Regions from separate parts of the Pueribacillus sp. YX66 genome, predicted to be linked through region 2. Evidence: riboswitches for the same ligand, from Rfam matches in the RefSeq annotation. Region 2 holds a riboswitch; the other holds the start of a gene.
What was found. Region 2 has a riboswitch for FMN ahead of ribD (bifunctional diaminohydroxyphosphoribosylaminopyrimidine deaminase/5-amino-6-(5-phosphoribosylamino)uracil reductase RibD). Riboswitches for the same ligand answer to the same signal wherever they lie in the genome.
Positions count from the first base shown of each region.

Region 1: linked by a shared signal. The riboswitch ahead of ABU914_RS12645 (ECF transporter S component) and the one ahead of ribD (bifunctional diaminohydroxyphosphoribosylaminopyrimidine deaminase/5-amino-6-(5-phosphoribosylamino)uracil reductase RibD) in region 2 are both predicted to bind FMN.

Region 1 is NZ_JBEUEL010000032.1:15,840-29,724, forward strand. It holds gene ABU914_RS12590 (transglutaminase TgpA family protein) at 1-1,575, opposite strand, end outside; gene ABU914_RS12595 (DUF58 domain-containing protein) at 1,582-2,745, opposite strand; gene ABU914_RS12600 (AAA family ATPase) at 2,748-3,716, opposite strand; gene ABU914_RS12605 (YfhE family protein) at 4,071-4,229, opposite strand; gene ABU914_RS12610 (thioredoxin family protein) at 4,403-4,720, shown strand; gene ABU914_RS12615 (hypothetical protein) at 5,107-5,427, shown strand; gene dinB (DNA polymerase IV) at 5,520-6,617, shown strand; partial or broken gene ABU914_RS12625 (alpha/beta hydrolase) at 6,629-7,229, opposite strand; gene nadX (aspartate dehydrogenase) at 7,478-8,110, opposite strand; gene ABU914_RS12635 (FAD-dependent monooxygenase) at 8,273-9,409, opposite strand; gene ABU914_RS12640 (DMT family transporter) at 9,712-10,638, opposite strand; gene ABU914_RS12645 (ECF transporter S component) at 10,719-11,297, opposite strand; FMN riboswitch at 11,549-11,685, opposite strand; partial or broken gene ABU914_RS15520 (transposase) at 11,783-11,982, opposite strand; gene ABU914_RS12655 (LLM class flavin-dependent oxidoreductase) at 12,387-13,688, opposite strand; gene ABU914_RS12660 (3-oxoacyl-ACP reductase) at 13,732-13,885, opposite strand, start outside.
Region 2 is NZ_JBEUEL010000005.1:12,350-31,457, reverse strand. It holds gene ribH (6,7-dimethyl-8-ribityllumazine synthase) at 1-127, opposite strand, end outside; gene ABU914_RS03495 (bifunctional 3,4-dihydroxy-2-butanone-4-phosphate synthase/GTP cyclohydrolase II) at 218-1,414, opposite strand; gene ribE (riboflavin synthase) at 1,429-2,076, opposite strand; gene ribD (bifunctional diaminohydroxyphosphoribosylaminopyrimidine deaminase/5-amino-6-(5-phosphoribosylamino)uracil reductase RibD) at 2,089-3,174, opposite strand; FMN riboswitch at 3,279-3,416, opposite strand; gene ABU914_RS03480 (DUF6801 domain-containing protein) at 4,141-4,761, shown strand; gene ABU914_RS03475 (immunoglobulin-like domain-containing protein) at 4,885-6,282, shown strand; gene ABU914_RS03470 (capping complex subunit for YIEGIA) at 6,391-6,582, opposite strand; gene ABU914_RS03465 (YIEGIA family protein) at 6,597-7,472, opposite strand; gene ABU914_RS03460 (peptidylprolyl isomerase) at 7,595-8,032, opposite strand; gene lysA (diaminopimelate decarboxylase) at 8,058-9,380, opposite strand; gene ABU914_RS03450 (R2-like ligand-binding oxidase) at 9,495-10,370, opposite strand; gene ABU914_RS03445 (spore germination protein) at 10,564-12,003, opposite strand; gene ABU914_RS03440 (stage V sporulation protein AB) at 12,020-12,451, opposite strand; gene ABU914_RS03435 (stage V sporulation protein AA) at 12,451-13,062, opposite strand; gene sigF (RNA polymerase sporulation sigma factor SigF) at 13,213-13,974, opposite strand; gene spoIIAB (anti-sigma F factor) at 13,987-14,427, opposite strand; gene spoIIAA (anti-sigma F factor antagonist) at 14,431-14,781, opposite strand; gene ABU914_RS03415 (D-alanyl-D-alanine carboxypeptidase family protein) at 14,959-16,113, opposite strand; gene ABU914_RS03410 (FMN-binding glutamate synthase family protein) at 16,385-17,761, opposite strand; gene ABU914_RS03405 (GerAB/ArcD/ProY family transporter) at 17,775-18,851, opposite strand; gene ABU914_RS03400 (Ger(x)C family spore germination protein) at 18,879-19,108, opposite strand, start outside.

The DNA of each region.
Region 1 (13,885 bases), on a different contig from region 2:
AGCATTTTCATTTGTAATTAAATGTCGACGCTTGCCATCACCGAGCATTTCTTGAAATTCTCCACCCGTAAATCCTTTCACCCATCTTGCCGGGATGCCAATACTTCTTAGCATGACAACCATCGAAGACGAGAAGTTATCACAATAGCCTTGTTTCGTCTCGAATAAAAATTGATCGACGTAATCATCGTCACGACCTGGTATCGCCACATTTCTCGTTTCATACGCGTATCCATTACCGGTAAAATAAAACTCAATCGCTTTCGCTTTTTCATAAGCAGTCTCAAAATCTTTCGTCACCTCTTCAGCAAGATTTTTCACACGATCCGGCAATGAATCTGGCAACTGTAAATAGTATCGTTCAATATTTGACGGATACGAGTGACGATCACTGCTTTTCAACTCTTCAATTGAAAAAATCGGGTACTCATATTCAAAAGAATAATTTTGAACGACTTCAGTTTGTGTCGATACTTGACCTGTAAGCGTATTTTCAAACAACGGAAGTGCGCTTCCGTTCACAACAATATCTGTCGGCTGTCCTTCATAAAAAAGAAAAGAAAATTGTTGAAATCGAGTCATTTCAATCATTGCTTCTTTCTCATCAAGTCTCACATTTTCTTCATATAATGGTGTTGACAGTTCACCTGTAAATGGTTGCAAAACACCGTTCGATGCTTCCCAACCTTTTCCAGTATAAAAATCTTTCGTCTCTGCACGCCAATAATGAACCGTTTCGATGTCCGCATAAAAAACTGGAGTCGTGTCTAGCTGAAACGGACCTCCAAGCTGTTCGTCATCTTCACCATAGCCAAGCTTTTTTATCGGACTTGTCATTGTTTCTTCATTATCAAAACCTGTTGCTCCTTTTAAAAAAGGAACCGGATCTGCCCATTGTGGTTCAGATTTCGGAGCGGTTATACCGATAATTAAAGCAGATACAATCATAATAAACACGAACGCAATCCACGAAAAAGGAATTTGCGTGCGTCCGTAAAATCCTTCGCGTTCATTAATTTTTACGACTTGAAGCATACCGATTAACACAAAGCCGATAACAACAACTCGAATGATCGCTAATGAAGCGTCGTACGGTGTAAACGTATCGATAACGGTTACGTACACGACAGTCATAAAAATAAACGGAAATACATTTCGCCGTTGCAGAAGCCATTGCCGCATTAAATAACCGACTAAACAAAAAAGAAGCAAAAATAAAAACGTCCGCGCAACATCGCTAATCTCATAAAATTGTCCTGATAAAAGTGCTTGGACAAGATGAACAATATGTGAAAAAAACACTACGATCCATTGCAGATCAAAAATCGATTGCTCGAAATGAGCAGAATGAATGATAAATAGTATACTAACGACATAGAGCGGAATGGAAATAATGGCGGTAATATGAACATACGAAAACAAGAAAACGAGCGCAGAAAACAAAATTAAAAGTGATACCGATGCAGCAGGAATAACCTCATGAAGCGGGCGCAGCCATTCCCAAAATAACAAAAGTCCAAGACAAAATAAGACAAGTGAATAAAGATTAAGATGCTCGCTTTTTACAATCTTCATGTTCCGTCACTCGCCTTTCTTTTTCAATACTGTATGTACGACTGCCCCTGTTGCTTGTATCTGTCGCAAGATGGGAAGTTCGTTGTTCATATCACGCATTACATAATAGAAATCAACATGAGTGTGTTGACTCGCTAATCGATTCAATAGCTTTAAGAGCTCATCAGAAACATATGCGGATATGAAAACGACGCGAACCCTTTTTTGGTCGTGCATAAGAACACTTTTTACAAATTCAGCAAAAGATGTCTCTCGCTTCGCTTCTACTTTGGCCAACATTTTGTAAACATGGTGACCGTTCCGTTCGTCAACTCCATGTTTCATTTTTGAAAATCCTGCGATTACAAAAGGATGTCCGCTTCGTTCAATGACGGAAACGAGCGATGCAGTTACAGTGACCACTTTCTCGAACAGATCGAGATCCGTTGCCGTATAGCTATCTTTACTGTCGTCCAAAAATAGAAGCGTCTCTTCTGTTACACGTTGTTCAAACTGTTTGGTCACTAATTTATTTCTTTTCGCTGTCGTTTTCCAATCGATCCATGTTAACCGATCACCGGGAACATAGTCACGAATCCCAACAACAGTCGACACATCTTGAACCCTATTTTTTGAAAGAAAAGTATTTCCGCTAACTCCTCGACTACTAGACTTCCAGTTTATCGTTTCAATTCGCGGATAGACTAATAACGTTTGTTCAAGATCATATTCGACTTGTTTCTGAATAAAGCCAAATAAATCCCCCGTTTTAACGATAACCCCACTAAACGTGTGTTCTCCTCGCGGCAATGAAGGGAGCGTGTACGTATACGTCATATTGCGCTTAAAGAGAGGAAAAAAAATCGCTTTAGCACTTGATTTATTAGCAAGTTGACTGTTTAACTTCTCTGAAAACTGTTCTTTAATAATAAGGTAAAACAAAGGGAAAAAAGATTTTTTTATTTCGATCGTCACTTGTAGCGACTGTCCCGCTTGCTTCGGTTCAACCGGGAAAATTCGTTTCAACTTAATCGTTTTTAATGGAAAAATTCCGATCACAAAAGCGTACATGATAAGTGGAACAACACTGTAAAAAAGAAACCAACTGACAAACCCGCCTTGAAACATGGCATAAGCATACATCATTACAATTAAAACGATGGAAAACAACCACTTTATCGTTCGCTTCACAATCAAAATTTTGACCTCTTTACAGGAACTGCTATTTTTTCACATAACTCGCGAATGATATCGACTGCCTGTTTTCCTGCGAATATCGCTTCTTGACTCATCATCATTCGATGCGAGCAAACGAATGGAGCTAAATATTTAACATCATCTGGTATGACGTAATCACGCCCCCGAATGTACGCATAACTTTTCACCGCACTCAGCAAAAGCAATGTTCCACGCGGACTTACACCGAGCGAAATAAACGGATGGTGCCTCGTTTCATTCACTAATTCGACGATATATCGTTTCACTTCTGGTTCGACAAACACATCCTTCACTTCTTTTTGCATTTGAACAAGTTCAGACAGAGAAATGACAGGTTCAACTTCATCGAAAGGTTCACTTTTTTCAAAGCGATTTAATACTTCAAGTTCTTCTTCTTCACTTGGATAACCGATGTCGAGCTTTAAAAGAAAACGGTCAAGTTGAGCTTCTGGGAGCGGATACGTTCCTTCATATTCAATTGGATTTTGCGTTGCCATCACAAAAAACGGAGAGTACAACTCATGCGTCGTTCCGTCAACCGTTACATTACCTTCTTCCATCCCTTCAAGTAATGCAGACTGCGTCTTCGGCGATGTACGATTAATTTCGTCTGCTAAAATGATATGTCCCATTAGAGGACCTTCCTTATATATGAAAGCTTGCTCTTTTTCATTATAAATTGAAAGACCTGTTAAATCAGAAGGCAACAAATCTGGTGTAAACTGAATCCGACTAAACTCAGCACTGACCGATTTCGCTATTGTCTTTACAAGCAACGTCTTTCCGACCCCAGGCACATCTTCTAGCAAAACATGCCCTTCAGCTAAAAGTGCTGTCAAACTTAATTCAATCGGTTCACGTTTTCCGACAATAACCTTTTCAACATTCGTTATTATTTTTTCGATTAACGGATGATTTGACTCGAAAGCAAAACTATAGCTCACGATTTTTCCCCCTGTCTCAATAAGCAAGCGTACTTTATTATTAAACTAGTATAACAAAAATAATGTCTAAACGGTTGGAACGTAAATATCCATTTACTAATGATCATCGTTTCAATGACTAAAAAGTAGAGTTGAAAAAAGTTGCCATAATGATAAGATGAAACGACAAAATGCCCGTTGCATTTATCTATTTCCCAGGAAATATTACAAATTACCCTTATGAGTCGACGGCAATCATACAACATTTCAACAAAATAACGTACGTCTTTTAAATGCTAAAAAATTTCATTACCATAATGTGTCATTCATATAAAGAAAACCGTCTCCTTTTTTTAGGAAACGGTTTGTTGTTCATTACATCTTTAAGCTGTCGTTTTCTTTTTTCTGTTGTTCTTGACGATATGCCGCCTTGTCTGCTCGTTTAAATTCACTCGTATAAAGGACTTTCTGTGTTGAACTTAACCCATTGTACTTTTCTTTAAACATTTCATGTGGTCGCTCTTTCCCTTTCATCACATTCGCTCCTTTCGAATTTGAAATTAGTCTTTCCTTTCGAAAAGCTTTTCAAACATTTTAAGCGAACATCCCTACTACCCCTCATCGAAAAATTAAGCTTAATTTATTGAAAATATGACATCACACCTCTACAATGTTATGTATACTGAACGACATCGGAGGTAGAAATGATGAAAAAACTTGAGTCAATGGAACAATTTGAGCAATTAAAAAACAATGGGAAGCATATTTTTCTTTTTTCGGCAGATTGGTGCCCTGATTGCCGTGTCATTGAACCTTTTATGCCTGAAGTTGTAGAAAAATACTCTGACTATGAGTTTGTATTCGTTGACAGAGATAAATTTATCGATCTATGTAAAGAATTAGATATTTTCGGAATTCCTAGCTTTATCGGCTTTGAAGAGGGAAAAGAACTTGGACGCTTCGTAAGCAAAGAGCGAAAAACAAAACAAGAGATTGAAGATTTCATTCAGTCACTTTCTGCATAAGCGATAAAAACAGCATTCATGCTGTTTTTTTATTTCATTTTGTTCATATTTGACACGAATGCAATCATACAAATGATCGGGTTTTTTATCGTTTGTCGCAACGTTATGCTGTACCGCTCTCCATTCACTAATGTATTGCCTAATACTAAGCATGCAGAAGGGGGCAAATTCGGATCTCTTTTTGTTCTTGCAATTTTGCACCAAACTATCTCGGAAACAAAGGAATTTTAAATCATAATCTTTTTTAATCCTACCTATTATTTTAGACTTTTCGATATGAGATGCAAAATGGCAGTGAAATGATTGCGGGTCTCATTCACAATGGTCGATATATAAATGAACAAATCGGTTTCACGTTTGACGTACCTCATGACTCGGAGGATTTCATGACGGCTGAAATTGGCAACTGGTCGAGCGGAAACCCTCGTGTTGATTATACGATCGACTTTTTCTATACACCAGATAAATCGATTAAACAAAATGTGTTTAGTCTTATCGTGTTGAACGGTATGATTGTAAAGCAAGATAGGGATGATGAAATGTGGTACATTAGCGCGTTTGAAGGAAAAACGTATGCTCATGTAACTGCTGGAGAACCTTCTGAAGAACTATTACAACCCCAACATCGTGCTAAGTTAGAAATCGTACAAAAAATGATATATGAAGATTTACCATTGGCACTGCAAACAATAAAACGAATAAAGTAAAACTAGTCCCAGTCATTCACACTGGTACGGGGAAAACATCGAACGCTATGACAGGCGGTCGACACGTTATTAAGTAATGGAGAGTGACAAAAATGCAAGCGACACGCAAAATTATTCACGTTGATATGGATGCGTTTTTCGCTGCTGTCGAGCAAAGGGACGATCCAAAATTAAAAGGGAAACCTGTCATCGTCGGTGGGCTTCCGAATTCCCGAGGTGTCGTCGCAACGTGTTCCTATGAAGCTCGCAAATACGGCATTCATTCCGCCATGCCGTCATCGATTGCAAAACGAAAATGCCCGCACGCCATTTTTATTAAAACAAACATGGAAAAATATCGTGCAGTTTCAAAACAAATTATGCAAATTTTTCTATCGTTTACCGATCTTGTCGAGCCCCTTGCCCTCGATGAAGCATATTTGGACGTGACAGAAAATAAAGTGGGCATAAACTCAGCAACACTCATCGCAAAACAAATTAAAAAACGAATTTTTGCTGAAACGAAGTTAACCGCATCCGCTGGTGTTTCATACAATAAATTTTTAGCAAAGGTTGCTTCTGGCTATCAAAAACCGAACGGCCTAACAGTCGTTACGCCTGAAAATGCAGATGCGTTTATCGACAACATTCCAATCGGTGATTTCTTCGGCGTTGGAAAAGTGACAGAGGAGAAATTTCTTCAATTAGGTGTAAAAAACGGAAAAGATTTGCGCCAATTAAGTGAGGAGACACTTATTAGAGAATTTCAAGAACGAGGACGAACTCTTTACCAAAATGTTCGCGGGGTCGACGAACGGCGTGTCAATCCGAACCGAAAACGGAAATCTCTCGGAAAAGAAACGACGTTGCGAGAAAATATAAGTAACATTCATGACATGCTGCCCATCATCGAACGTTTATCAGAAAACGTTAGCGAAAGGTTACAAGCTCAACAACTCGTCGGAAAATGCATCGTCGTGAAAGTAAAGTTTGCTGATTTTTCTCAGCGAACTCGTCGAATGACACTCGACAATTATACGAATGACAAAACGACAATCTTTCACTATGCTGAAAAATTGCTACATGAATTTAACTTAGAAGATCAATCTGTTCGCTTGCTCGGTGTCACGACGACTGAACTAGCATCGGCACAAACAAGCAGAAGGAAAAAAGCAAATATTAAAGTGTACGAACAACTGAAACTGTTCTAAAAAACATTGATTTATCCAAAGTTTTGACGCTGATACCACAGCCGCATCTTGTACTTCGTTCATCGTTAATTGGTGACCCATACGTACCCAATAAAGTCTGACATTTGCATCCGCTGCTTCAAATAACGCTTAGAGTTCTCTTGATTCCTCAAGAGAACAAATAGGATCATTTTTCCTGCGCCAATGAAAATTTTCTTTTTCGGCTAAGTTAGACAGTTTGATTCCTTTTCGTGCCACCATTGGATGATGAAGAATGGCTCCTTCTAACGCATCTTCATTATGAAATAACAAACTTGCTAAGATGTTCGCGCCATTGGGGTAACCGATCGCAATCAAATTTTCGCGAGCAAATCCATACGTTTTTACCGCTTCATCAAGAAATTCGTTCGGTAAATCGAATCTTCTTCATCAAAAACCCCTTCTGCTAGCCTTTCGAAGAAGCGTGGTATACCATTTTCTAATACGTTGCCGCGAACGCTTAATATCGAAGCATCGTTATCGATGACTTCTGCTAGTGGGAGCATGCATATCTCGCTCATTTTCCCCTGTGCCATGAAGCAGTAACAACGTTCGTTTCCCGGAAACTTTTCCTTTTATAAATAAATGTTTCATCGTTATTCTCCTTCGTATATTATGTTTAGGCTTCATTATTTTCGCCTATTCCTCCTTACTTATTTACCTGAGTTTATGTCAACGACCTAACCATTACGTATCGAACAGAACGTACTAGCCTCAAACATCTTCACTTTTTCTGTTTAGATGTAATCTAAACGATAAATAGGAATCGTGAAAACGCCTTCTAAGCATTGGGTTTCATCAAACATTTCATGTACGAAAACTTGTTTGTTAAAGAACACTCTTTATCCGATAACGATAGGATCTACTAGTGCTTTTATTGAAGCGAGTATACTCAGTCCAGTTAAATAGCTCGTCTTCGGATTGCTAGGCATCGCCAAATTTTCAATTTCGACCGTACATGCTCCGAAGTCACCACGAACGTAAATCGTATGCTTATTTTTATCAATCGATGGATCTGCGATTACTTGTACTTTCGTCTCGTCAGTCCCTAAGCCCACCAATGACAAAATGATTGCGACGTTAACATTTTTTGGAAACTTATGAATCGCATCTGTCGCTCGTCCATTAAAAATCACTGTTTTTTCGGTCATTTCAACTTCTGTTAATGATGACGCGGGTTTCCTCGTCGTAATCGTTACCTCTTCCAGACCACCAGATAGCTTTGCCGCTTTTATAACATCGAGTCCACCGATCGCCCCCGAAGGCAAAATTAATTTCCGCATATTTTCCGAAGCCATTTGTTGTAATTCGCTATAAAAATTAGGATCAACGAACGCACCGATACTAAAGATAAGTAAATTTTTTTTTGTGATCATTCGCGGAGCATATTGTAAAACAACTTCACGATTAGCACATTCGACAACGACATCAATACCAGATTGCAGAAATTCATCAATATCTCGAAACGCATTCACATCGTACACCTTCTCAAATTTACGTCGCTACCGATTTTTCACGTTCATCAAAAATTGAAATAAATTCAATGGAGTCTAATGCATTTTCTATATTTATTTTTTAAGTAAAAATGTCCCGAGCGTACCACAACCGATTAAACCTAGTTTCATACGACTCACCTCTTAAAAATCGACATCGAGTAAAAATTCGAAGTTTTTTTGTAAAAGTGACGAAGGAACGCGCTTAAAAAGTGCATTTCTAGCGCGAATCGCAAAAGGATTTCCAAGTTGCACACCGAAACCAATTAGTCGAGACATCGTAATTATTTTTTTCGTTCGTTCTATACGTTTCTGTTCATACCGTTTCAAAGCAGCTTCTTCATCAAGAGATGAAAAACAATTGGCGAGCACAATCGCGTCCTCAATCGCTTGCCCTGCACCTTGCCCCATGTTCGGTGTCGTCGCATGAGCTGCATCACCCATTAAAATAATCCGCCCGTATACAAATTTTGAAAGTGGGCGAATATCTTCAATATCATGATGAAGTAGCTCACTATCCTCCGCTTTACGAATGAATTCCGAAACATATGGCGGAAATGCGGAAAAAAGGCGTGCGACATCTTCAACTTTATAATGTTGATATGTAGGATCTTTTCGTTTCGCATTCACACATGCAAACCAGTATAAACGGTTACCTTTTAATGTAGCGAGCCCAAAGCGCAACCCTTTACCCCAGATTTCTGTCGTCGTATGCTCACCATTCGGATGCTTTCCAGGCACGACACCTCGCCAGCATGTATACCCGGAATAACGTGGAGCTGAACCAGGTACAAGTTTTTGACGAATGTTCGAATGGATTCCGTCAGCCGCAATGACATAATCACCTTCATCAGACGATCCATCTTCAAAATGTACGACAACCTTTTTACCATCATCAATCATGTCCACACACGTCTTATTCAAATGAATTAGTTCCGGTCGCAGAGCATTAACGAGCGATTCATGAAGCTCTGCACGATGAATCGTAAGATTATTCACTTGATGTTTTTTGCTCATTTCCTTTAAGTCCATTTCGTTAAGAAACTGTCCACGCTCATCATAAAAATCTAAACGATCGAGACGATTCCCGAATTTTTCAACGGTCTTCCCAACGTCCGCTTCGTACAATGCTTGCAATGCGTTTGAGCCAACACCAATGCCAGTTCCGAGAGGTTTTAATGATGCCGCACTTTCATAGAGAGAAACAGAAAAGCCTTTTTTATCTAACATTAAGGCGGCTGCTGGACCACCAATGCCACCGCCAATCACTATAAATTTCATTTTCTTCCTCCTTTTGCTACGCCCCGTGTGAACTTACGGATAAAAACTGTTTTCCCCCCTTTTTGAGAGGAGATGAACTGAGGCTTTACATTGAGTGACAAGCTTTATAGGCTATAAAGCCTTACCACAACAATGATTACTGCGTCCCTGCTAAATAACTCGTACTTGTGGAGACCCAAAGCCAAGCTTTCTATATTGAAAAATTTTCACACCATTTTCGCCTCTGCTTTACTTCGTAGGATTTATCAAGTGCGATTGCAAATCACATGCCATATATTTTCAATCGAGCTTTTGACTCTACTCTACGACGCTTTAGATTGTGGTTTTCGCATAGACTCAAAGGCGCCCGAACCAAAAAACACGCCGCATAAAATGAACAAGAAGCCAATGACATGACAAAGAACGATCGGTTCTCCAAGAAAAAAGGCTGCTCCTGTTAAAGCAAATAACGTGTTCAAATTAACGAAAACAGCTGTTTCTGCTGGGCCGACTTGTTTAATTGCAAAATTATAAATCATATGTCCAGCCGCTGTACAAATGAGTGCACTGAACATAAAAAGAAGACCGAGCTTCCATGAAAATAGTGCCGTCACTTGCGTGAACTTTGCATTTTGAAAAAAGCTCACGATAAAAATAATGAGCGAACCGAATACGAGCATATAACCTGTAAGCAATCTTGGATCAAATGTCGGATTAAGTTTGCTAATTAAAATAAAGCTATACGCCTGCGCAAGCATCGAAATTAAAATCATCGCATCACCGATGGAAAAGACGGATAAGGCATCTGTTCCTGCAAGCGAGGTAATCATCATTCCTAGAAAACCAAGAATAAAACCAACAATTTTTAGACGCGAAAATGCTGTTTTCAATAGCAAAATCGAAAGCATTAACACGACGAGCGGATTCGCTCCTAATATAATCCCCGCATTGACACCAGATGTATTCGCTAGTCCAAGTGCAAGAAATATATGGTGCAAAATAACATTAAAAATCGCAATAAAACCAATCGTCACGAGTTCACGTTTCGTTGGCAAACGAAAAATGCTTAACAAGCGCGTCATGATGAGTACAGCGAGCCCCGCAGTAAAAATACGCAACGCCGTTAAAAAGACAGGGTCAACAGTTGTTACAAGTACTTTTAACGCTGAAACATTTAATCCCCATACGAGCATAACGAAAAATAGTAATCCATAAATCTTTTTCACCTGAGCTCCCAACTTTAATTTCACGAGTGATCTCCTTTTATTATACCGATTTAGCCAATAAAATAAAAAAAGGAAAAGGATTGTTTATCCTCTTCCCTCTTCTTTTATGCACTTTTCAACGTGTTTTCTGTGAACCATTTACCCATACGACTGTATATAATCATAAAGATAATCGCGATAATCATTCCTTTTAGAATGTTAAACGGCAAGACAGCAGTGACAACGAGTTGGCGGAGCGCGCTCGCTGACATCGGATCCCATCCGAGCAAAGCAATATAGGCAGGTAAAACAGCAAAGTAATTTAATAAACTCATAAACACGGCCATAAACAACGTTCCAACGATGAATGAAACGATTAAGCCTTTTTTCGCCTTTAAACGCTTATACACGTAATACGATGGTAAAACAAACGTGATTCCCGCTAGGAAGTTGGCAATATTTCCAATCGGAATTCCTGCTTCACTTCCGATAACAATATAATCAATAATATTTTTAAATAATTCTACGAGAATCGCTGCAACTGGACCAAACATAAGCGCTGCGATTAAAGCAGGAATGTCACTAAAATCAACCGTTAAATACGGCGGAAATGGTGGAATCGGAAACTTAATCAACATGAGTACGAACGCCAAACCACTCAACATTCCAATTGTTACAAAAGACTTAAGATTATACTTTTTCATAATCCTCTCTCCTTAAAGATTCATCCCTTACCAAGAAAAACGCGATCGCGTTTTTCTTAGGAATACAGAAGCCGGATTTGTGTACATTTGCGAATGAGCAAATTGCACTTTCCGATTCTTAGAAGAAAGGCAGACCTTGCTGTCGTATGCTTAGCTATACAATAAAAAACCCCCAAAGAAGATTCTTTGAGGGAGAAATGATCGGCATACTTAAAACGTGTCCATCATTAAAAAAGTGAACACAAGGCTACCTCCATCTTCTCCCATCCAGACTGTACTGTCGGCTTTGGATTCTCACCAAATCATGCACTAAAAGGCTCGCGGGCTAAGAAGTACATTTGACTTCAATACCGCCGGTCGGGAATTTCACCACGCCCCGAAGATGAATCGTTGTTAATATTCTTATTGTTTAATTTAAATTATAATGTATATTTTGTAAAAAGGGAAGGAAAAACGTTATAGAGTTTGTGTTAACCTTTTCTCCGTCTTGTGTAATAGCCATTACGCGTGCTTGTACGTTTATTGGATCGTTCATATTCATTCGCTTGAATGTACAATGTTCGCTGTTCATCCACTAGCTGATTAAAAACAGCGATATGATGCTTTTAGAAATACATATTTGACAGACTTGTCAATTAGGCTTTGTATTTCTTTTGTTTTCAATGTAAACATGTAGCTGGGTCATCTTGAGCTGCCTCCTAGTAAAGTTTTTATGGTTAAAAACATGTACCGTAAAGGCAATCAGATGGCCTATTCTTTTTAACACAATTATTTGGACTTTGTCCATTCATAAAACGTACATTTATATGTGTAATTTTAGTGAGCAAACCATACGGACGATCACTTCATGTTCTTTTGGTTGTTCAACCTTTTTCAACTCAAAAGTTAAAACGTCCAGGGGACGACCGAATTCGTGGAATATAATACATTTTGCATACAAAGTAATAAGGCTCCTTTCATCATTTGTAACATTCTTTTTCGGGAAGCTTCGCATAAAAATAGGGTCTCGCTGGGAAGCTCATGTTCACCCATGAATTGAACTCCCAGCGCCCCCAGTTGCGCTTCTCCCTCCACTATTCACTTTTACCTTTATTCTAACCCTAAATGACCACGAAACGTACTTGTTTCGTAGCCTTTTCTGAAAAGTCCTCTTTTTTGCATTTCAGGAATGACGAATTCAACAAAATCTTCTAAACTACCAGGTAATGTCGGTGGCATTAAGTTAAAGCCGTCAGCCACACCCGCTTCAAACCAAACTTCCATCTGATCGACAATTTCTTCAGCCGTACCAATCAATGTTAAATGACCGCCACCTGCACTTAAGTAACCAAGGAGTTCTCTTACTGTTGGGTCTGTGTCACGAATGATTTCCAATATTGTTTCATACCGTCCGATCGGGCCCGTGAACTCTTCTACTGGTGGCAATGGTGGTACTTTTTCATCGATCGCCCATTTCGAACAGTCTTGCTGCACAAAAATGCTTAACTGTTCTAACGCTGTTTCAAGCGGTAGTTTTGCATCAAGTGCTTGTTTTTTTGCAAGAGCCTCTTCACGTGTCCGACCGACATATGTAACTAAGCCGGGAAAGACTTTAATTTGACGTTTATGTACGTCACTTTGCTCCAGTTGATCGTCTAACTTCTGTCGGTATGCTTGCGCTTGTTTGATATTCCATGAGACTGAATAGACAGCATCAGCGTACTTTGCAGCTAAAGCGATCCCATATTGCGAAGCACCTGCCTGCATGCAGACAGGTCGCCCTTGCGGACTTTTTGGTGTCGTCGACGGTCCACGCACTTTAAAATAATCTCCCTCGTGATGAAACGGTTGAATGTTTTCAGGATTTATCAGTTTGCCTGTTTTGCGATCGTGGATAAAATCAGCGCGATCCCATGATAGAAACAATTTATTCATGAGTTCAGCAAATTCCGCTGCTTTTTTGTAACGTTCAGCGTGAGGTGGTAGCTTATCCAAACTATGATTCATTGCTTCGATATCCGTCATTGATGTCACGAGGTTCCAACCGACGCGCCCGTTTGTAATGTGATCGATACTGAGTAGTTGGCGTGCAGCTGTAAATGGGTTTGAAAATGTGCTTGAAATCGTGGAGACAAGGCCGACATGCTTTGTCACTTGCGAAATCGCCGTTAAATTAATAAGCGGATCATACCAAAACGCCGGCATCGCATTCGAATTAATCCCTTGAAACGATTGATTATCAGCAAAAAAGACCGCATCAAAGTAACCTCTTTCCGCGATTTGCGCCAACGACTGATAATATGCAATATCCCCAAGACGTTCAACACTTGAATCTGGCATCATCCAAGCGGCCTGATGGTGACCGCAACCATAAAGTAAGACACCGATATGCATCTGTTTTGCTTTTGTCATTTAAGTAACACCTCAAAATAATCTTTCTAGCGTTCCCTTGCCATTAGTTCATTGTTAAACCACCATCAACAGTAATGTTTTGTCCTGTAATTCCATTCGCTGCTTCCGAAGCTAAGAAAGCGACCATGTTCGCCACGTCTTGAGGGGTAGTAACTTTTTTCAATGGAGTTGATTGTGCGATTAAATCAAAAACTTCT
Region 2 (19,108 bases):
CGTGTCGGCGCAATGCATCCTCAGCACCATCGAGCAACTTGTTCGTAATAAAATCATTAAAACGTCCGACAACAATACCAATTTTTAAATTTGTTCCGACTAAATTTCCTTCGTATGTTTTTTGCATTTTCATCGTCTCCTTTACAGTACGTGTTCAAAAAGGGGCATAATCAGACGCAGTGGATTTTCTGGACTTTTTTGAACATCCTCTTACAGTTTAATCGATTTGCAGTAAATGCCCAAGCTTACTATGTTTCGTTTCTAAATATCTTTTATTTTCGGATTTCATCGGCATTTGAATCGGAACTCGCTCAACGACTTCTAAGCCGTATCCGGTTAATCCTGCAATCTTTCGCGGGTTATTCGTGAGGAGTCTCATTTTTGTCACACCGAGATCTTTAAGAATTTGTGCCCCGATTCCGTAATCTCGTAAATCAGGAGCAAAGCCAAGTTGCTCATTGGCTTCCACTGTGTCATAGCCTTCTTCCTGCAATTTATAGGCTCTCAATTTATTCATTAAACCAATCCCGCGTCCTTCTTGGCGCATGTATAGGAGTACACCTGTACCAGCCTCTTCAATTTGATGCAAAGCAGCATGCAGCTGAGGACCACAATCACATCGATTCGAGCCAAACACATCACCTGTTAAACATTCAGAGTGGACACGCACTAAGATTGGTTCATCACGTGTAATATCGCCTTTTACTAGTGCGAGGTGTTCTTTATTATCAAGCGCATTCGAATACCCAATGGCTTTAAATTCACCAAATTCTGTCGGTAATTTAATTTCAATTTCTTTTTTAACGAGCTTTTCATTGTGACTGCGATACTGAATTAAATCTTTGATCGTAATAAACTTTAAATCAAATTCATCTGCGATGACTCTTAAATCGTCAACCCTTGCCATCGTCCCGTCTTCTTTTATAATCTCACAAATCACACCAGCAGGTTTAGCCCCAGCTAATCGAGCTAAATCGACTGCAGCTTCTGTATGACCTGCTCGCCGCAAAACACCTCCGTTTTTTGCAACTAAAGGAAAAATATGTCCTGGGCGTTTAAAATCAGATGCTTTCGCGTTTGGGTTAAGCATTTCTTTGATCGTCATTGCTCTTTCATGAGCAGAAATCCCTGTTGTTGTCAATTTATGATCAATGCTAATCGTAAACGCTGTCCCGTGAGGGTCTGTATTATGCTCAACCATTGGCATCAGGTCGAGCTTTTCAGCTAAATCTTCTGTAATCGGTGTGCAGACGAGTCCGCGTCCATATTTAATCATAAAATTCACTGTATCAGGAGTAACTTTTTCTGCAAGTGCAATAAAATCACCTTCGTTTTCTCTTTCTTCGTCATCGACGACGATAACAATCTTTCCATTTTGCAAATCTGTAATGGCTTCCTCGATTGAATCGAACATTGTTGTCACACTCCTTATGTGAATCCATTTTCGTCTAAAATGGCTTTCGTTAATTGACTTTTGTTTTCATTTTCTTGTTGTCCTATGAAACGTTCAACATATTTTCCAAGCATGTCACATTCGATATTGACGACATCACCGACTTCTTTTACGCCTAATATCGTTTCAGAAAGCGTGTGTGGGATTAATGAAATCGTAAAGCTTTGTTCAGATACACCAAAAACAGTGAGACTTGTCCCATCGATAGCAATGGATCCTTTTAAAATGATATAGTTTAGTAACTCTTTTGGGGCCGAAATGTCATAGTATACTGCATTTTCGACCGGTCGTTTCGCGATTATTTTCCCAATACCATCGACGTGTCCAGTAACGAAATGACCTCCAAATCGTCCATTCGCTGCAACCGCTCTTTCGAGATTGACGGAAGAACCTATTTTTAAAGAACGTAGACTCGTACTTTTTACTGTTTCAGGCATAACGTCAACAGTAAAACAAGTAGAAGAAAATGAAGTGACCGTTAAACAGATTCCATTGACGGATATACTATCGCCTAACGCAACGTCAGATAAAATTTTTTTTGCGGCAATGTTTAGTACGCTCGAGTTTGAACTTTGTTTGATGTTTGCAATCGTTCCGACTTCTTCAATTATGCCTGTAAACATTCATGCATCTCCTTACATATTTTTTCGCTTTGCAATTATTTTCAAATCGTTTCCAATTTGTTCGACGGACTCGATATTTAATTTCATTGCATCTTTCAAATGCTTGATCCCCATTCCTTCGAAACTAGTCGGGGCGTCACTTCCCCCAATGACTGTTGGAGCGATATAAAAAATGAATTGATTTACGATCTTGGCAGTTAGAAAGCTATTATTGATATGTGCACCACCTTCTACGAAAAGTGACGTTATTCCAAGTTGCCCTAATTTCAACATTAATTTGGAAAGCTGATGCGGATCGCTCATTTCAATTAATTTCACGTGCGGGAAGTTGTAACGACCTTTCCGTTCAATTTCAACATTTTTATCAATTACAATCCACGTTGGAGCTGATTTGTCCGTAACAACAAATGAATCTAACGGTGTTTTTAATTGCCGATCTAATATAATTCGAATCGGATTTTTCCCACCCTCTGGAAGTCTCGTTGTCAGCTTAGGGTTATCTTTAAGAACAGTACCAATACCAACTAAAATCGCATCATGTTCGTGACGATAGCGATGTACGTCTGCGCGGGCCTTTTCCCCTGTAATCCATTTGCTTTCTCCAGTCGATGTTGCAATTTTGCCGTCGATCGTCATCGCCGTTTTTAATGTGACGAAAGGAGTTTTTGAAACAACATAATGTTGAAAATCATCATTTATCTTTTTCGCTTCTTCTTGACATATTCCAACGTTGACATCGATGCCTGCTTTTTCGAGCATTTCAACTCCTTTTCCAGCAACATTCGGATTCGGATCTTTCATCGCGATAATGACACGTTTCACTCCGGAATTTATGATTAATTCAGCACATGGGGGGGTTTTTCCATAATGACTACACGGCTCTAGCGTGACGTACAAAGTTGCTCCTTCCGCTTTTGAGCCAGCCATGTTCAAAGCATATACTTCAGCATGAGGCTCACCTGCTTTGAGGTGAGAGCCTAACCCTGCTACTTCTCCGTTTTTTACAACGACCGCTCCAACAGCAGGATTCGGTGATGTCTGTCCTTTAGTTGTTTTTGCTAACTGAATCGCAAGTTGCATATAGTCAATTTCCTTCAAATCTGTACCCCCTTTTGAACAACAAAAAAACCCTCGACCATTCGTTCGGGGTTTTTACATTAGGAAATAACCCTTTAAAAAAGGGCACAATTCGCCTATATGTAGTATTCCTTCTCCCATCCAGACTTTCACTGTCGGCTCCGGAATTTCACCAGATCCACCGCGCAGGCGCGGGTCACGGGCTGAGAGACATGCGTCTCATTACCGCCGGTAGGGAATTTCACCCGACCCCGAAGGAACGATTATAAAATATGCTATTTACTTTAGTTTCCTCTAAAATTATTTTCTTATTGATCGTATTTTATACTTAACAAAAAAATAAAGCAAGGAGTTAAGCTACTTGTTCTCCATTCAGCCAATTGAAAAATGCGCTCATAAATATTTTATATAAATGCCCGATCCTTACAACATGAATAGGCGGGTTTTCCAGATATTCATATGTTTGTCTTCTACTATTAATTTATCATGATTTTTGTAATTTTCGTACGCATTTAGTACGCAAAAAGAACACAAGATGCTTTTTGAACTTTTATATTTATTTCGTATCCATCATTATCTCTAAGTAATAGTGACTTGCCAATATCACCTCAATCAGAAATACTTTCAATCACTGATAGTAGTTTCTTAGTATTTGGAATGAATTTTCTTAAAAACCGACAAATGAAGGGGGTATAAACACGTACAAATTTTACATTCTTTGTTAAAAACATACATTTGTAGGGTTGGAAATATATAGAAAACCTATTACACTATTTTTAAGATTCAGAACATCCAATAAAAGACTACATCTATCCTCCAAGATTGAAATCAAATCCAAAAGCTTTATCCATCACTAGAATACAGAGCAACCTAAAAGAATCTGAATGTTCTGATCTAGAGAATTGGCTACTAGGAGGACTAGGAGGTGAAATCGTCGTCGCGTTTCTCAAGTCTCTGGAAATTATTAAAAAATAAGGAGTGATTTTGATGAAGGCATTATTACGTAAAGTTGGATTTATGACGCTAGCTATCCCAATGTTTTTAATGGGGAGCGTCACTGGTGCAAGTGCAGCAGAGGACGGATACCATGAGGAAGAAAAGACTATTCAATATTGGTGTGACTCTGTAGTAGATTTTCAAATGCCAGTAACGATTAAAGCAACTGTACCTGACTCAGTAGAGCCTGGTGGACAAGTAATGTTTCTAAATTCAACTGCCACTGTAACATTACCAGAAAATCCTGCTGTAAATGTTTTACGAGGGTTTCCTTATTATGCTGACTCTATTACTGGGGAAGTAACGAAATTTAATATCAGTTCTCAAAACGAAGCTTCTACTATCAATGTCGCATCAACTCCAATTCAAATTCCTAAAACGACTGTTCCAAGTTCTGGTTCAATGACGTTTACTGTTCCAGGCAATGTAGGAATTGATGCTGGACCATTCACAGCTGGACAAAGTGGAAATTTAACTATCACTGCCGGAGACATTGATACAACAGTTCACCCAGAGAGCTTTTTAGGTGGAATAATTCCTATTAATGCATCATGTAGCCCGTTAGTAGGAGAAGATACAGTTTTAACAACAGTTCCGATAGTTGAAGATTAAAAAGATTAATTAGTCTTCCTGATCAATATTTCTAACTTATCAATACTACACACGTACCTCACGTGGTACGTGTGTAGTATTTTCATCAGTTAATCCAATAACTAGGGGGAGAAGGAAGTTATAATGAAATTATTAAAGAATACAGTATTTATAATGTTTATTGTTCCATTTGTCACACTTTTTGTTTTAGGTGTAAGTTTCGTTAACGCATCTAATACTTCAAACAATGCTGAAATTTCAATTCAAGGTGAATGTGGAATGCAGGTACCTGGTGGTGGGTCTCAAATATTACCTTGGGATAACCCAATGACTTTTAAGGCCACTGTTCCCAATATAATCGGACCAAGTAAAGAATTTCAGTTAGAGAATGCTCTTGCTACATTGACATTACCTTTAGAGAATTTTAGATTTGCACCAGGTACAGCAATTGACTCAATTAATTTAACTATAGAATCCGAAAATAATGAAGGTAATCAAAGAGTGTTTTCTGATCATCAAATAGATGTTCCTACGTCCGAGGAATTTCTCACGATCTCTATACCAGATGAAGTTGGCACAACTATTGGTTCATTTTCTTCAGGTGAAGAAGGTGAAGTTATATTAAAGTTAAGCGAAATTAGAATGAATGTTGTTATGTTTGCAAATACTGATAATCCTGTCCCTTTAGGTTTAGTTTGTACACCTAAAGAGGATGAGGCTAATATAATTACAAGCATCCCAATCGATAGTGAAGCCCCTGTCATCACCTTAAACGGTGACAACCCAATAACCGTTAAGCAGGGCGATCCTTACAACGAACCCGGCGCAACAGCTAACGATAACTTTGACGGGGATGTGTCTGATAATATCAAAATTTCAGGTGACGTCGATACAAATACTATCGGAACATATACCGTAACGTATACCGTAAGCGACAGCGACAGTGTTGGAAATGTTTCAACTGTTGAACGTACCGTAAACGTTGTTGAGCCATTTGGCAATTGGTATACAGGAGAAGGACCGCCAAGTGATGAACTTGGATTCAACGGTGATTCATACCTCGATCTGACAACTGGCGATGTGTACAAGCGTGATCCGAACACATGGACAAAAACTGGCAACTTAAAAGGGGATGACGGTAAACAAGGTTCTGCGATTCTTACTGGTTCAGGCGCACCAAAAGCGGATGCAGGTGACATCGGAGACTTATATCTCGACACGAAAACGGGTGATGTGTATGAAAAAACCGCTGATGGCTGGAAAAAAATCGCGAACTTGCAAGGACCTGCTGGACCACAAGGTCCAAAAGGACCGAAAGGTGATGCTGGATCTGTCGGAAGTAGCGGTTCTGGTGATGATGGCGGCGGAAAAGGTACGATAAAAACATCAACTGGCAGTGACAAAGACGGCAAAGGCAAATCTGCACAAGGCGGAAAACTGCCAAAAACAGCGACAAGCCTGCCTACTCTGATTCTTATCGGTTCATTACTTGCAACAGCTGGCGGAGTCTTATTCTTAAGACGCAGAAAAGCCATCGAATAAAAAAATTTGTAATTCACAGGTAAAGGAGCTTAGTCACCTAAGCTCCTTTACTATATTTTTATAATTAAGAATAAGCCAAACACCAATAAGTTTTAAAAAATGCAACAATTAGCGCGCGACAATCAACATTGTTGATTCATCAAGCTCATGAGCTGCCGCATCGAGGATTTTTTCCAAATTTTTGCTTGTATCTTGCAGTTCTTCTTTAGTTTGTCTTATAAAAATAGGCATACCTCCGCCTTTAACGTTTTCGGCTTTCGTCGTCACTATGGCAATAATCTTCGCATTGTTTTGACTCATTAAAGATGATCTCCTTATTTTCCTTTATTTGCTTCATTCGGCAAACGAATTGCACTGTCCAAGACAGGAACTTGTTCTAACACCGTTTTAATCTGTTTAAAATCACGTTCCTCCGGCATAAGAAATAAACCGAGTCTTCCATCTTCCATTTTTCTTTTTGACAACGGGATGATGTCGGGTTCACCCTCATCTAAATACGCGCCTAACACGTTCGCTACTTGATGGAGCATCGCTTGCCGCTGTCCAAGATTAGATATTGTAACTGCGCTATTTTCATTTTTGGGGATTACGATCACACCGACAGCTCGTTCTAATATAAGCTGCTTACTTTCTTCTAACCCAACGTTTTTTATGTGAATATCGCTTACATATAAATTTGGACCGTCGAAACGAATTTCACCTTCTTGTATACTTGCGATTGCTTTTAATACTTTTCCAGACATATTTCTTTTAACGATGATGAGCATAATAAATCCAGCAGCGATACCTAGTAATGTATGATAAACAGCTAATAAAGTGCTAACGAGCGATGTAAACATCACAAGATAATTTCTGCTTTCAAATGCTTGAGCCATCCCTTCAATAAAAGGCGATCCTCTTCTAACTAGTTCAAAATCATCGACTTTTTGTAAAGTTTCACGTTCCATATTACGAACTTCACGGAATTGGGTCGCCGCTAAACCTAAAAAAGTTACTGCCGTCCAATCTGGTTCCAAAATAGAAGGGACAAAAACGGCCCCGATAAAAGCGGCTATAAAGCCAAAAGAAAGATGAATAATTCGACCTTGTGGGTAAGTTGGATATTGGCGAAAGTCAGTGCGTAGCAAAATAAATCTTGAAATTGTTCCAAAAAAAATCCCTATGATGACAGGCAGTATATATGTAGACATCATTTCCTCCATTTGTCCGTGGTGCTTATAACAGTAGAGTAACCATTACAATGGAGAATATAACAAAAAATAACCGAAAACCTATTTTGAAAGGCTTTCGGTTAAATGTTTGCTTCATTAATTTAATCTTCGTCCCATACAGTAACTTCTTTCATGACATCTCCTTGCTGAATCCGAAGGACTATATCCATTCCGTCAATGACTTGCCCAAACACCGTATGAACCCCGTCTAAATGAGGCTGTGGTTCATGAACGATAAAAAATTGACTTCCGCCTGTATCTTTTCCAGCATGAGCCATTGACAATGAGCCTGCTACGTGCTTATGAGGATTTCCTTCTGTCTCACATTTGATCGTGTAGCCTGGACCACCCGCGCCAGTCCCTGTCGGATCTCCTCCTTGAGCTACGAATCCTGGAATTACACGATGAAATGTTACTCCATTATAAAAGCCTGAATTCGCCAGTTTTTCAAAGTTTGCTACTGTATTTGGTGCTTCATTAGGAAAAAGTTCAATGATTATTTCCTCTCCGTTTTCAAATGTAATTTTACCTTTTTTCATTATCGTTTCCTCCACCCATATTATATTAAGAATTTGTTAACACACTTTTAAACGGTAAATCTTGAGAAAGAAGATCTTCATAGGACTCTCTTTTAATGACAAGCTGTGCTTCTCCATTTTCTACGAAAACGACAGCTGGTCGGGGAATGCGATTATAATTGTTACTCATTGCATATCCGTATGCCCCTGTACTAAAAACAGCTAATATATCTTCCTCGCTTGGTTTAGGCAAAGGGATATCCCATATGAGCATATCACCAGATTCACAGCATTTTCCAGCGATGGAATATATACCATTTTGAGTCTCACTCGCTCGATTAGCAAGTATCGCTTCGTATTTTGCCTCATAGAGCGCAGGACGCAAATTGTCCGTCATTCCACCGTCAACGGCAATGTAATGTCGAATCGATGGAATTTCTTTTTCTGAGCCTACAGTATACAAAGTTGTTCCAGCATCTCCGACTAGTGAACGGCCTGGTTCAATCCAAATTTCAGGCATATCTGTTTGCAAACGTTTAGACTCTTCCCGAACAGTATGCACGATGTCATGAACGTAATTTTTTAATGGGATCGGTTTATCTTCTTTCGTATACCGAATACCAAACCCACCGCCTAAATTTAAAACTTTAGGTACAAAACCAAACTTCTTATGCCACTTTTCAATATAGGAATATAATGTTTTTGCAGCTAAAACAAATCCTGTCGTTTCAAAAATTTGCGATCCGATATGGCTATGCAAACCTAATAAATTAAAGTGTGGATGATGTTGTATTTGTTTAATTGCTCGTTCAGCTTGCCCGCTTTTCAGATCAAATCCAAACTTTGAGTCTTCTTGACCTGTTAAAATATAATCATGCGTTTCCGCTTCTATTCCAGGAGTTGTCCGAATTAATACAGACACAATTGTGTTATATTTTTTCGCAACTCGTTCAATAAGGCTTAATTCATAAAAGTTATCGACAACAAAACAGCCAATTTTTGCTTCGACAGCCATTTCAATTTCAGCTAAACTTTTGTTATTTCCGTTAAAATGAATGCGTTCCGCCGGGAAACCGGCAGCAAGTGCAGTGTAAAGTTCTCCTCCGGAAACAACATCCAAACTTAATCCTTCTTCATGCATCAGTTGTACAATTGCTATGCAAGAAAAAGCTTTACTTGCATATGCAATTTCATACTTTACATCTAGATCATTAAAGGCTTTTTTTAATTCATTCGTTTTTTGACGAATGAGTGCTACATCATATACAAATAACGGTGTTCCAAACCGCTTAACTAAATCAACAGTATTGACCCCACCAATATTTAAGTGCCCCTTGCTATCTATATGACTCGTACCATGTAATTTCATTGTCTACTCTCCTAATAATCTACATCGTGCATTACAAAACATTCATCAGTTAAATTTAACATAAAAAAAGACCGAATTCAAATTCGGTCTGTAATCTTTTACGTTAGTTTTAGTTTACTCAAATAAGACTTCTGTATTGTAAATTTCTTCGATTGTTTTTCCTTTCGCTCTTTTTAAAACTTCAAGTCTTGCATTGAGTTGACGCATCATATATGCAGCACCATCTTCTTTTTTAATTCCAAATGCGCTCACATCATCAGGTCGCAACGTATTGTTCATTTCAATCGCGATTGGCATTAGGCTTTGAAGTTTATTTAAAATATAATCAAGCATATCCGAATCTTCAGAAATTATACGTTGTAATAAATATGTTCCAAACCCAATATGTCTTGATTCATCACGCTTAATGTTAGAAATGCCTTCGAGCAATCCTGGCATTTTATTAATCTTCTTCAAACTCTCATAAAATGCCCAATATCCTGTTTCTGCCAATACCCCTTCTGCAAACATATTATAAACGATACATGCATCTGCAATAGCCTTTGGAGATTGATCGTCGATTAAACGCTCCATCGTTTCAGGCAAAATTTCATCGAATAACTTTCGATATATGGGAGTGTGATAAGAATTTAGATCTTTTTTAACACCGATATGACTTAATAGTAAGTTAAAAAAGTCGACGTGTTTCGCTTCCTCAAAGACAAAGGTTGTTAAAAACATTTCTTCTTCAAGGTGACCCGTTTTTGAAATGGCGTAAATAAGCGGTAAAATGTCATGGGTCACCGCTTCTTCAGCACTATAAAAAAAAGCAATGAGTTGAAGTGTTTGATCACGTTGAAGTTCAGTTAACGATTCCCAATCTTCTTTGTCTTGGCTGAAGTCAATATCTCTCGGATCCCACGTTCCTAGTCTTTTTGCCTTTTCGAATAATCGAAACGGCATAGAGTTACGATTAATTCCTTGTTCACTCGTTGAAACATAATGCCGCATTTTCATTCCTCCAATGTAAATTTTCTTTTTTTCACTTTAAACTAACTATTAAATTGGGGAAGTGAACGGTCTTATGATGTTTATTCTATAATTAGATTACATTTTTTACCTAACAAAGTCAATATAATTGTTAAAAAAATCTAAATATTTTTTATTTTATGTGACGCCGAATAGTTATATTGCATTCGGCGTTTTATTTCTTTTTCTGATTTTGTGGATTGACAATACTTGGGCGAAACGATGAAAACGGTTGGGCTGTGCGGACTAACACATGAAGAAACGCTTTCGGATGAAATGGAATAAACGGCCATAAATAAGGAGTATTTAAATTTTTCACATGAACTAAATATAAAATGACAATTGTAATTCCAATCATTAAACCAGGTAATTTAAATGCTAAAACGAGCAATAACAATAGTACACGCACTAATTTATTAGCAACGCTTAATTCGTAGCTTGGAGTCGCATAGTTCCCAATGGCGACAACGGCTACGTATAAAATGACTTCATGTACAAACAAACCGACTTCGATTGCAATTTCACCGATTAAAACAGCAGCGATTAAGCCCATTGCCGTCGCTAATGGTGTCGGTGTATGAATCGAAGCCATTCTTAAAAGGTCAATTCCAAGTTCAGCAATCAGCAGTTGCAAAATGATCGGAATATTTGAATCTTCATTAGGACCAATAAAGTCTATCGTTTTCGGAACTAAATCAGGCTCAATAATGTATAAGTACCATAAAGGCAATAACAAAATAGAGGCTAAAATTCCTCCCACGCGAACCCAGCGTAAATAAGCTCCAACTGTTGGAGTTTCTCGATATTCTTCAGCGTGCTGTAAATGATGAAAATAGGTTGTAGGTAAAATAATGATACTTGGGGATGTATCTACGATAATGAGAACATGACCTTCAAGTAAATGGACAGCTGCAACATCCGGTCGCTCAGTGTAACGAACGAGTGGAAACGGATTCCAACCTTGTTTCATAATATATTCTTCTACGGCTCGATCAGCCATAGGGATTCCATCAGTTACAATGTTACTCAATTCTTTTTTAATTAATTTAATAAGACCCGGATCGGCAACATCATCTAAATAACTAATACAGACATCTGTTTTTGAGCGCTCTCCGACTTGAATAATCTCATTTCGCAATTTTTCATCGCGAAGTCTTCTTCGGATTAACGCAGTATTTTCAATAATATTTTCAGTAAACCCATCACGTGCACCGCGGATGACTTTTTCAGTATCTGGCTCTTCGGGTTGTCTGCCTGGATATTTTCGAACATCAATAATAAAGCAATCTGTTTCATTCTCAACAAAAATGATGACGAGTCCACTTAGCAGTTCATCGATCGCTTCATCAAGTTTATTTGACGTTTCGATTTGTTGGTGGGGCAGTTTGTTGCGAATATATTTTTCAATCGCCATGTCCTCTTCAAATGTCTGATCAACCGTAGCAAATAGTTGTACAATGACTTCTGTGTCACATAAACCATTCACGAAGTAAAGCAATACTTCTTGACCAAAATAGGAAAAGGTTCTTGAGCCGACATCAAAGCTAGTACCTACTCCAATTCTTTCATCAACATATCGTTTGTTTTCTTGTATGTTACGACTAATCTCTCTCATGAAACGAATACACCCCTTATCCAAATCGAAATGGATCATATACAATCCATTGAAATAACGATCCTAGCACTTTTCCAAAAGCTATGGCCATAAGCAGCAGAATGATTTTATTGCGAAAACCAATCCGCTTCGATAAAATCGGTATAACATTTAATACTTCAAATAAAGCTGCCGCTAACATGCCTATGAAGATTCCAGTCAATGATCCGATGATAACAAGGAATAGATGTGTAAATTGAAATGAGAAATCTGTTAAACTTATCCAGCCAAATAAAGTCGCTCCAACAATAACTGACCATTCATAAAAGCGCAAGAAATTGCGTGTTTTTGTTAAATGAATGAGCCTAGGAATGACTCCTAAAATTGTTAAAAAAGCAACGAGTCCGCTACCGACTGCCAATCCGCTTGCCAGACCTATAAATATAACGAATAATACGGTAAAACCCATTATTCATTTCTCTCGCTTTTATTTTCATGAACAATTAAATATTGATCGAGATCTTGTTCATAGTTAAACATTTCAATATCGAGCGGACTTGGCTCCTCATTAAGCTTTTTCTTAAATAAATGATTAAAAAATAAAATCATACCTACCCCTAAACCGATGGAGTATGGGATTTGTAAAAGTAAAGGAAATTCGATTTTATTTCCTGTCACCATGAAATAAATATGTTGATGTACTTCACGCATGCTTACATCTTCATGAAAATACATGATCGCTAATCCACTTCCAAAAAACAACAAAAGCCAGACAAATATAAAAAGGATGAAAGAACGGTTCTTTTTTTGCTCTCTCACCCGGACGACAGTTTGCGTTAGGCCAACCGATTCAATTTCAATAATTGGATCATATTCGTATATCGTATCGATGACATGTAATAGATCAATTATGATAACGTTATGATCTTTTTCCTTCACTTCATGTACAATTAATGGACCTAATTTTTCACATATTTCTTTATTCCCAGCTAAGAAAGTTGTATCTTGAATTGATATTTTATCGGATAAATTAACTTCAAGCTGATGTTTCATTTTCACATAAATCGTAGGCGTATCCATTAATATCAATCCTTTCCCACCATCTTTATTATGGGGAAAATGAAACACGGATATGCTTAAAAAGGGGATGGGAATTATTGGAAAATATTATCTGAAGCTGAATAAATCATTGCTATGGAAGCTCGCTCAACGTTAAAAATCAGATGAGAGTCAGTCTCCCATCTGATTGCGAATTTCAACTAAAATTTTCTTTTCAAGTCTTGAAACTTGGACTTGGGAAATACCAAGTCTTTCTGCTACTTCAGATTGTGTTTGGTCTTTATAATAACGTAAGTAGACAATAAGCTGTTCTCGCTCTTCTAGATGTTCAATCGCTTCGCGCAATGCAATTTTGTCAAACCATTTTGCATCTGTCGTATGATCGACGATTTGATCAAGTAACGTGATCGGGTCACCGTCATTTTCATATACGGTTTCATGAATCGATGCTGGAGAACGTGATGCTTCTTGCGCTAACGTAACTTCCTCAGGCGAAATTTCTAAGTAATTAGCAATTTCATGAACTGTTGGTACACGACCTTTTTGTTTCGACAGTTCATCTCTTGCACGTCGAATTTTGTTTCCAGTTTCTTTTAAAGAGCGACTCACTTTCACTGTTCCATCATCACGAATGAAACGTTGAATTTCACCGATAATCATCGGAACAGCATATGTAGAAAATTTTACATCGTATGAAAGATCAAATTTATCTACAGATTTTAATAACCCAATTGATCCGATTTGAAAAAGATCATCAGGTTCATAGCCACGATTTAAAAACCGTTGAACAACTGACCAAACGAGACGCATATTTTTTTGGACGATAATGTCTCGTGCAGATGTGTCACCGTCTTGACTTCTCTTAATTAAGTCTTTAATTTCACTGTCTGTTAAGTACGATTCTTGAAAATCCTTTTTCACTTCGACATCCATAAGTCGTACTCCTTAATTAAATAGCGCTTTGTTTTTTGATAAATATTTCGTAAGGCGGATCGTCGTACCTTTATTGACATCCGTTTCAATGTCGACAACATCCATAAAGTTTTCCATAATTGTAAATCCCATACCGGAACGTTCTAATTCGGGTTTAGAAGTGTATAGTGGTTGCCGTGCTTCGGAAAGATTTTTAATTCCTACGCCTTCATCTTTTATAGTAATATGTACCGTATCATCTTTTTCGAGCGTTACTTCAATGTAAACTTCACCATTTTCATCGTTCTCGTAACCGTGGATTATCGCATTTGTTACCGCTTCAGAAACGACCGTTTTAATTTCTGTCATTTCGTCCATCGTAGGATCTAATTGAGTAATGAATGCAGCGACTGTCACTCTTGCAAAAGATTCATTTTGACTTAAAGCAGAAAACTGAAGCTTCATTTTATTCATTGTTTACGCCACCCCCAACGTTTGTAATGCATTTGTTTCATTTTCCTCTAATCGAATCACTTTAAATAAGCCACTCATATCAAACAAACGTTTTACTTGCGGGGATATGGAGCAAACGATGATTTCACCTTGTCTTTCTTTCACTTGTTTATATCTGCCTAAAATGACTCCAATTCCTGAACTATCCATAAAAGAAAGAGCTTCTAAATTTAAAATAATATGTTGAACACCATTTTCTTCTAATTCATATTCAACTTTGTTACGTAATTCTTCAGATGTGTGGTGATCGAGTTCACCTTCCAATCGAACGAGCAATACAGTTTGTTTTCTTTCCAATTTGATGTTTAGACTCACTTTTCGATTCCTCCTTGTGCAATCGTCTAGTGAGTCTTTCTACTTTTAATAGAAAATTCCTTCTACATAACAAAACTAGTGGAAAAACGATTGAATTCGGCACAAGTTTATCACATGTCAATGAGAACATATTTTCTTATCGTTTAAACAGGCGTTTGAAAATTTAATAAGTCCTGTTTACCGAAACGTTAATTGTTGAAGTGTACGTTTAAATAACATCCACCATGATGCTTTGACGATATCATCTGCTGATACTAATGTAGTTTCTGATAGCACGTCCCCATTTTTCTTTAAAATTAGCGTACCGATCGGTTCGCCTTTTTTAATCGGTGCTTTTAAATCTTTTTTTAGCTTGACAGATTCAGTTATATTATCAATGTCTTCACCTTTTTCATGAAGTATGGAAACGACATCATCTGTAATTACTTTCACTTTTCTTTTTGATCCTTTACTAATTTTCAGTTCTTCTATCATTTCACCGCGTGCATATAGATTGTCGATTTCGAATTGGCTAAAAGCATAATCAAACATTTTTGTAATATCACGGTTGCGTTCTTTCGTATTTTGCGCTCCCATAACGACTGAGATCATACGGAGATTGTTTTTTTTCGCTGTAGCGGTTAAACAATATTTTGCTTCATTCGTAAAGCCTGTTTTTAATCCATCAACCCCATCATAAAATTTCACTAACCGATTCGTATTAACGAGCCAAAATTTTTTGTCAGTATTTTCTCGTAAATAATCTTCATAAATGCTTGTATAGTTCGTAATTTCTTCGTACTTTAAAAGTTCTTTTGCCATCATCGCCATATCATAAGCTGAAGAATAGTGATTTTTCGCAGGAAGACCTGTCGAATTAGTAAAATGTGTATTTTTTAAGCCGAGATCATTCACTTTATCATTCATTCGTTTTACAAATTCTTCTTCTGTTCCTGCAATATGCTCAGCTAGCGCAACCGATGCATCATTTGCAGAGGCAATTGCAACAGCTTTCAATAACTCCTCAACAGTCATTTCCTCTCCTTCTTCAAGAAAAATTTGCGAACCACCCATTGACGATGCTCTTTCGCTCGCACGAACTTTTTCATTTAATGTTAATGTCCCTTTATCAATTTGCTCCATGATTAAAATCATCGTCATTATTTTTGTCATGCTAGCGGGTGGAAGTTGTTTATCACTCTCTTTGTTATATAAAATTTTTCCTGTGTCTCTCTCCATTAAAATGGCTGAAGGTGATTCAATTTTTAAATCTACGCTTTTTGCAAATGCTAATGATGAAAACCAAAATAATGTAAGCGTGATTGCGCTTAAAGCAATAAGTAGTTTTTTCAAAAAAACCCCTCCATATTTAACAATTTTTCACGTGCTCACCGTCTTGAATCCCCATTTCAAGATATAGATGAATTGCAATTAGTTGGCGGAAGACAGATATAAGTGTTGCTACCGATTAGCTACGTTAATAGAAATGCTCATCGTATGTCATTCGATGCTGTTCTGTTGATGAGTCTTACTTTATACGCTCATTATTTCCAATATTTTTCAGACTATTCATTTTCTGTCAAAAATAGCCGACTTTATAAAAGTCGGCTTTACTTATAGATATTCACTTCTTGAACGAATACGCAATTTTCGCCATTTTTGCAGTCGTTTCATCATACGAGACTAAATCATTTGCTGTTAGTTGTTTTAATGATGTTTTCCCCATTGCACGTAACCCTACTTTCATCTCTTCAATACATGAATTTAAATAGTTAAATCCATATGTACTTCCTTCTTCAATGTTAAATTCATTTTGTTTTGAACCTGTACTCCATATTGTTTGCGATGGTGGCTCCCAAGGTAAAGCTTTTAAAAATTGATTATGATTGATTGCATATACCATCGATGAACCAATATAAATAGCATCGGCACCAAGTGCTAACACTTTTAAAAAATCTCCGGGTACGTATAAACCTCCTGATACAATGAGACTTATGTCTTCTTTAAGTTTTCTTTCTCGTAAATATGCATCAGCTCTTACAATGGCATGAAGGGTTGGAATGCCAAAATCGTCTTGTAAGATCGGAGGAGCTCCATGTGTTCCACCTTGCCCACCGTCAATGACTATAAAATCAGAACCTATTTCAATTAATCTCTCCAAATCTTCTTCGATTTTTCCACCTGCAGCAATTTTATAACCAATTGGAACGCCATTCGTAGCCTCACGAAGAGAGGATGTTAACTCTTTCAAATCAAAAAGAGTTTGATTTTCAAAAAAATGTTCATGAATGACAGCATCTTCATTATTTTGGATTCCAATTATTTTTTTTACATCGTTTGGAATCGCTGAGGCTGGAATTCGATCGCCTAAGCCCGCTAATCCGCCTTGACCTAGTTTAATTTCGATCATATCAGCATCGCGAATGAAAGATTCATCTTTTCCCCATGATGTTTTTGAAAATTGTAAAATATATTTATACGTCGCCTCTTTTTCTTCTAATAAAAGTCCACCCTCACCTAAGTTAACAGCTGTTTTTAGCTTGGCAGACGAATGAGCCATTGATAGTTTTGCTTTTTTACTTAGAGCTAATCCATATGCCATCGCACCGATCATAATTGGGATTTCAATATGCATTGGTTTTTTCGCTTTCGGACCAATTTTTGTTGATAAGTCAACTTGTTCATCCTTATCAATGGGGAAAGGCGTTGTTTGTGCGGGTATAAAAGTAATATTGTCCAAGCCTGGCCATTGTTTTGAGGATCCAATTGAACGAAAGAGTAATTTACCATGTTCTGCACGAAGTTGGTTTTCTACGAACTTTACGACGCCAAACCGAATAATATTTGGGATAGTTTCAAACAAGTTTTCCTCATAGTCATCACTAAACAAAATTTTCATCATTGAAACAAATAATTGCTTCGTTACCCACTTCCAACTAACTATAAGTAATAACAATGTAACGATAAACGGTGTAAAAGCGATTAGTAAGATTGTCAGCACTTTTATTCCACCTTTAGTTTTGATTACGATGTGCTTTTTGTTTTATCCACGAAATGAATAGCAATAGAAATGGAACTGGATAGAGAAGAATTAAATAAGTGTAAACGTTAACCGTTTCTTCGAGACGATAGTGTTCTTTAGAAATGTAAAGGGTTCCAAAAAATACGATTAAAATTAAAATGGCTCCCACTATTCGTTTCACCCATTTTGAAACAAATGGTGCTACACCAAGATCATATGTAAATCGAAAAAAAAGACTGCATCGTATATATGTACCGAATGTCATTAAGATCATGGCATATGTATCAAATCGGTCAATAAAACCTAATTGAATGATTCTTACAATCTCTGTTGCTGGATATAGAAAATTATCTGCTTGTTCAAGTCCAAAAATTGTGATGACTCCGGTCGTTGTCGAATTCATCGTAAGCGCATTTAACAAAATAGCAATGCTCCAAATTAAAAATGTTCGTTTTTCTTTAATATTTTTGAGCGGAATAAATAAGAGGATGAATAATTCAACCCATATACTGATAAGAATTAGCGTACCCAAAAACACAGGGCTCCAACCGAACTCTAGTATTGGCGTGAGCTCTCCCCAATCTTTTTTTGCTGAATCCATTAGTGTAACGGTATGGCCAGTAATCAGGCTAATAAACGTGAGAACACCTGCGGTAAGTGCAATTCTTTTAATACCTTTTATAGCTGCATAAATAAAAAAGAGCATAAACCAGATGATAAGTGCGATACGTGGTGTTTCAGGCAAAAAAACGATGTAAATGAGATCAACTAACGCTGAAAGCGATAGTACTGTTAAAAATAAAAAATAAACGATAAAAAGCATAACAAAAATTTTCCCAATTGATTTGCCTAAAATGTTCAAAGCGATTTCACTTGCTGATTGCTTCGGATAATTTAGTCTCAATTTGTAAATCGCATATGCAAATGCAAATGCAGCGGGAAGAGATAAAAGAACTGAAATCCACGAATCTCTGCCTGTAACATCAATCATTAACGGAAGGATGATAACATGTCCCATAATTGGAATTGTCATAATTATAATAAATAATGTTTCCCATTTTGTTAACATGTCATCTCTCCTTCCTCTATAGTACATTTATTTAATAAATGGAAACGGTACGTTATTCGGCTTTTTCTCCCTATTTTTGATGCTTTTCTGAATTAATCCTTGATGGTCAAAATTAACGTTCACATTTAGCGAAATCGAAGCATTTGAGAATACTTCATTCCATTGAGAGTGAATGTTTTGCCATTCTTTCGGATATTTTCGATACGTTTTTATCCCTATACCGGTTATGTCCGTTTTGAGATCATCTTGTAATTTAT